DNA from 2 places in the Mucilaginibacter sp. P25 genome. Region 2 is predicted to be linked to the other one. Evidence: riboswitches for the same ligand, from Rfam matches in the RefSeq annotation. Region 2 holds a riboswitch; the other holds the start of a gene.
What was found. A riboswitch is a leader RNA that binds a small molecule or an ion and turns the genes downstream of it on or off. The one in region 2 is predicted to bind cobalamin.
Positions count from the first base shown of each region.

Region 1: another riboswitch for cobalamin. It lies ahead of ACRQ5D_RS23295 (TonB-dependent receptor); the one in region 2 lies ahead of metE (5-methyltetrahydropteroyltriglutamate--homocysteine S-methyltransferase).

Region 1 covers NZ_CP193937.1:4,615,911-4,619,074, reverse strand. Annotated here, with positions in the region: gene ACRQ5D_RS23300 (TonB-dependent receptor plug domain-containing protein) at 1-786, opposite strand, end outside; gene ACRQ5D_RS23295 (TonB-dependent receptor) at 783-1,262, opposite strand; cobalamin riboswitch at 1,409-1,601, opposite strand; gene ACRQ5D_RS23290 (serine hydrolase) at 1,575-2,765, shown strand; gene ACRQ5D_RS23285 (hypothetical protein) at 2,831-3,124, shown strand; gene ACRQ5D_RS23280 (SRPBCC family protein) at 3,117-3,164, shown strand, end outside.
Region 2 covers NZ_CP193937.1:5,438,878-5,442,041, reverse strand. Annotated here, with positions in the region: gene ACRQ5D_RS27445 (MFS transporter) at 1-1,411, opposite strand, end outside; cobalamin riboswitch at 1,532-1,722, shown strand; partial or broken gene metE (5-methyltetrahydropteroyltriglutamate--homocysteine S-methyltransferase) at 1,896-3,164, shown strand, end outside.

The DNA of each region.
Region 1 (3,164 bases), 820 kb from region 2:
ACCGAAAACTTTAAACTGATCGGCAAGGTATAAAGATGGATTGATGGTGTAGGTAAACTTATCGCCATATTTGCTATGGTTATTGTACCTGCCGCCTAACTCCATATGAAAGATATCGTATTTAAAAAACAACGATGTATAAGCGCTGAAGATGTTATTAGCAGCATCGCCGGCTTTAATAATGCTTGGCACACCCGGATAAGCTGTCGACTCATACAAGCTGTACTGGCTTGTGTTGCTGTATTTAAAGGCCGCGCCGCTGGTAATATCAAAATACTTATTCAATTCATAATTAAACACAGCTTCGGCATTGGTTATACGTCCTGTATTTTTTGTAACCTGGTGGGTTCCGCCATTGTCAGACGGAAGGTTGGTGAAATCATTTTGAACCGTATTTTGCGACAGGTTCACGTTGAGGTTACCTTTAGGCAAAATCAGTTTTGCACCTACGCCACCAAATAAAAATGTGTTTTTATACGTGTAATCGTTATCATTAGTAAAAGCACCATAAGGCAGGTCGCCGGTGTTGTGGCTTACCTGCAGGTTTCCATTAAGAATAAATTTAGATGAGACATTTTGGCTCAGGTTCACACTGGCCGAACGTTGGTGAAAACCATCTTTCTTAAAATCGCCTTTGCCAGTGGTATCTGTAGCCGCGGCAAAGCCTTTTGAATCGGTATTTGACAGGTTAATGGCTATGCCTGTATTTTTCACCTGTCCAATTAATGAGGCCGACTCTTTAAACGTATTATAGCTGCCGCCTGTTAACTGCAAACCACCGGTCAATCCCTGTTGTTTAGCTTTTTTGTGATGATATTAATAACGCCTGCTACAGCATCAGAACCATAAAGCGTTGAACCACTTCCTTTCAAAATCTCGATATGATCTATCAAATCCACCGAAAGGGCATTAAGATCATAGCTGCCGTCTATACCGGATGCGTTATTTACCGGGAAGCCATCAACCAGGATAAGGGTATTGCCAGTTGAAGCTCCGCGTAGGAAAACCGATGTGCTGATACCGGGGGCATTATTTGCACCTGAAAAAGTTATACCGGCAACCGTATTTAATAATTGAGGTAATGATTTACCCTGCGATTTATTGATTTTATCTGCAGAGATTATTGTAACAACGCGGCCAATGTCTGACAGTTTTTTAGGCGAACGGCTTGCAGTTACTACTACCGTATTGAGTGTGCGTGTGGTATCCTGTGCATATGCTGCTGAGGTAGATAAACCAACAGCTAACAAACCGAATCCCAAAGTAATTTTAGCGTACTTTTTTCCATGTATGATTGATATGTGTAAAATAATAATGCAGCCTTAATAGCATACACGGAAATGAATAAAATGAAAACACGCCAAACGAAGAGCATTCACATTCAAGCTTCAATCCCCGAAAGCTATGAATAACATATAACGCCTTGGCAGGTCTTCTGACTTGCTCCCCTTTTGCCTGGCCTTCCCCCTGTTTACAGAAAGTGACTTTATAGATTTGGCAACGGTTATGGAACTTACAGCTGCGGGACAGTTACGGATTTACACCGTATTCCCTTTTAATTCATTAAGCAAATAATGAAACCTAAAGCGCTGCAAAAGTACAATAAGTATCCGTTAACCTCAAATTACATAACTATATTTATCATGATGAAATATCTCTGTATTTTACTGCTGATCATGAGCACACTTAACGGTTTTGCCCAACAACCCGATACCGTTTTTCTGAAGGGCTTATTACATGAACATCCTGAATTATTTTCAGGTATCCTAAACCACCCCACACAAAATGAAGTACAGATACTATACACCCGGATAGACAGGGATAGAAACAATATTCCTCACTTTACCTCATACAGTTATCGCGTTAATGCGCATCATTATTTTTATCCAGCAAGCACAGTAAAACTCCCTGCAGCCATATTTGCCCTTGAAAAGTTGAATGAGCTGAAGGTGCAAGGTTTAAACCCCAAGTCGGTGATGATTACAGATAGTTCATTTGCCGGCCAAACCAAGGTACGTGTGGACACATCATCTGCAACAGGTCTCCCATCTATTGAAAACTACATTAAAAAAATCTTACTGGTGAGCGATAACGATGCGTACAACCGCCTGTACGAATTTGTTGGCCGGGCGGAGATCAATCAAAAACTAAAAAAATATCACCTTAATAACACTCGTATTGTAGGCAGGCTGGCTATTGGCGATGCGGGAGAAAGTACCCAGCACACCAACCCTATCAATTTTTACAACGACGATAAATTGGTTTATCACAAGCCTACACTATATGATGCTTCAAACTATCCCATGAACCTGGAAAACATGCTTCAGGGCAAAGCCTACTTAGATAGCAGCGACCGGCTTGTGAATAAACCGCTTGACTTTTCTGAAAAGAACGTTTATGCCCTCGCCGATCAGCAGATGGTACTTAAAAGATTGTTATTTCCGGAAACTTTTCCTCAAAAACAACGCTTCAATTTAACTGCGGATGATATCAGGATTTTCAATAAAGTTGGCGACAGTTATGGTTATGATATTGATAATGCCTATATCGTAGATTTCAAAAATAAGGTAGAGTTTATACTCAGTGCTGTTGTACAGTCAAACGAAGATGGCGTACTGAATGATAATAAATATGAGTACGCCACTGTATGCCTGCCTTTCCTGAAAAACCTTGGCCAGGTAATATATCAATATGAGTTAAAACGTCCCAAAAAGCATCTACCCGATTTAACTAAATTTAAATTTAACTATAGTCAAAAGCAATAAAATTCACTTCGGGAAAACTTAGTAGCGCAAAGGGTGTTTTAAAAACGACAACTATTTAAAAACCTATGGCAACTACAATAGTAAAATATACCGACAACTACCCCGTGCTTTACGGCGACGACCGTATAAATCTGAATTGGCCCGAGCGTTTTACGTCTATAGCGGGAGGCATGAAACTCGGCTTTTCTGGCTTTAAAAACATTTTCAAGAACCCGTTTGCAAGCATTGTTAAGATAGGCGCAGGTGGCTACCTGTTAAACAGGGGCATCACAGGGCATTGTGAGCTTTACAAACGTATTGGTAAACTATCCACCAATCCCATAAACGTAAATATTCGTCTCGTCGTTTATTGTGAATAAACCCCGGCAAAAGGTTTATGAATTTTGGCGCAAGCTGGAT
Region 2 (3,164 bases):
ATCTTTTTAGTCCTTTTACAATTAATAACATGGCGAAAGCGGTTAAGCCGATGGATATGGCTGCGCTTTTGGATACGGCGCCTAAAATGGCCAGTGTGCCTCCTGCAGCCATTGCACCAAAAACGGCTACACCTATGGCACCCGCTGTTTGCCTTGCCGTGTTTAATATAGCCGAGGCAGTTCCTGATAATGTTTTATCTACACTTGATAAAATACCATTGGTCATGGCTGGTACAGCAAGGCCCATACCCATCGGGATAACCAGGAAAGGCAGGAATAGTTCAAGATATGGGGTATGCTCGTGAGCTATGAATAAACCCGCAAAGCCGGCGGCAAACATGATGAGGCCAACAATGATAGGTTTACGGATGCCGTAGCGGTTAACGATGCGGCCGCTAATCACATTGGAGATCACAAAGCCTACAGTAAGCGGAAGAAATGCCAGCCCGGCCATAATGGATGGATAGTTTAGTACTTTTTGCAGATAAAGGCTTAAAATAAAAACGCTGCCATAGTAAGATCCGTTTAAAACCGCACCGAGTATTAAAAGTGCATTAAACCTCGCTGACTTGAACAGATGGAATGGCAGCATTGGATGTGCTGTTTTGCCTTCAATCCATAAAAAAAGACCGAAAATCAATAAACTCAAAATAAGCCCTCCCCAGATTAGTACATGGCTTAATCCAAGCCGGGGTATTTCAATAATTACACTAATGAGCGTGGTGACTGATAGCATCCAGGTGAGTTGTCCGGGCAAATCAAAACTCCTCTTGCTTGTTTTTGTCATTTGCGCCATTTTAAAACTCAGGATATAACCAATTATGCAGATTGGGATGTTAACAATAAAAATGAAACGCCAACTGCTGAATGCTATCAGGAAGCCACCAATAGTGGGGCCTGCCGCCATGGCAGCGCTTCCGGCAGCTGTCCACAAGCCTACGGCCCGCGTGCGTGTTTGTGGTGTATGTGCAAACTGGTGATTGAGCAATGCAAGCGAGCTTGGGATCATCATAGCAGCCCCAATTCCCTGGGCCACACGGCAAATGATAAGCGTAATTGCATCAGGGGCCAAACCGCATCCTGCTGATGCAATACCGAAAATGATCATGCCAATCTGGAAGATCTTTTTTGATCCTAATAGGTCGCCGAGGCTACCTGCCGACAGCATGAGTACTGCAAATGCAAGCGTGTATGCGTCAATTACCCATTGCAGGGTGCTGATACCCGCATGATATGCTTTTGCAATTTCAGGTAGTGCAATATTAACGATAGAAACATCAAGTTGTGCTACTACAAAGGCCAAACTGGTAGTTAATACCGCCCAGCCAAAGCCCGGAAGGTTTGAATGTGTTTTCTGATCCATATAGAAGCTGCCAAAGGTAAGGATCAGTTTGCATCTGGTATGGTACAATTCAACGTTTTATAGGTTTACGCGTTTATTGACCATGATATAGCCTACAATTTCACCAATAAAATAACCTGAATATTCAGCCGGCATATCATTATATTTGCCCCGATAGTTCTTTACTTTACTTCATCAACCGGTATAGGTTTTACTTAATTGTAGATTAATAGGGAATCGTGTGTAAATCACGAACTGTCGCGCAACTGTAAGTAACACAAAGGTTTTTGCCAGTAATGTCCACTGTCCTGATGAAAGGGATGGGAAGGGCGGCAAAAATGTTACAAGTCAGGAGACCTGCCTAATACTGAATTGACAATGCTTTCGCGGTATGAAGCTTGGTCTGGGTTATGATTACTTGCCTGTTGGGTCCATGACCTGTTATGACAGGCTGTGCCCATATATTCTCTCCATTTTTACATATCACCAAAGTATTACGAAGCTTAGCTAAAAGGGCTTTTAACCGATTTATTCATTTAATCAATTAAAAGAGATGCTAACGCAAAATTTAGGCTACCCGCGTATTGGTAGCCGGCGCGAATTGAAAAAAGTCTGCGAAAACTACTGGGCAGGCAAAACGGGCTTAAAAAATGTGCTTACCGTGGGTAAATACATCAGGGAAGAGAACTGGCTGCTGCAAAAGAAGCCGAGATCGACCTCATCCCATCAAATGATTTTTCATTTTATGACCAGGTGCTGGATCATTCACTGATGTTTGGCGCTATTCCTAAACGCTATCATGAAGTGATCAGTCAAAAAGGCAATACCGAGCTCGATCTGTATTTTGCTATGGCCCGCGGCTATCAAAAAGATGGATTGGATGTGGTAGCCATGGAAATGACCAAATGGTTTGATACCAATTACCATTACATAGTACCCGAGTTTTATAAAGACCAGCAGTTTAAACTGTTCTCCACCAAAGTTATCGATGAGTTTTATGAGGCTAAACAGTTGGGCATCGTTAGCAAGCCGGTATTGCTTGGCCCTGTATCGTACCTGTTGTTAGGTAAGGAGAAAGAGGCTGGTTTCGATAGGATAGACCTGATCAAAAATCTGCTGCCTGTTTATTTTGACATTCTGAATAAGCTTAAAGCTTTAGGTGCCGAATGGGTTCAGTTTGATGAGCCGTTTTTAGCACTTGATTTAAGCGAAAAACAACAAGAGGTATTTAAAGATACCTATAAGCAATTGAGGAAGGAATTTCCTTTTCTGAAGATAGTTTTGGCAACTTATTTTGAACGCCTGGGCGATAACACTCAATTAGCGGCAATTTTACCTGTTGATGTTTTACATGTCGATTTAGTGCGGGCGCCTCAGCAATTGAATGAAGTAATGGAGCATCTGCCCCAAAAAACTATCCTTTCTTTAGGTGTTGTTGACGGGCGCAATATCTGGAAAAATGATTTTGTTAACTCGCTGGTCATTATAAAGAATGCGAAGGATAAATTAGGTGCCGACCGCGTTTGGATAGCCCCTTCATGCTCATTGATCCATTCGCCATGCGATCTGCAAAATGAAACCAACGATGAAGTGCTTACTCCCGAAATTAAGCAGTGGCTGGCTTTTGCGCGGCAGAAAATAAACGAAGTGGTATTGCTGAGCAACTTATCGGAAGATGTGGTGAGCGATAGCAGCCTGCATCAACTGGCAAAAAACCGGCAGGCAAACGAGGCCCGCCGAACATCTGCACTGATCCATAACCCAGCGATTAAACAGCGTGTAAGCGCCATCACCGAAAATGATGCAAAGCGTATAAGTGCTT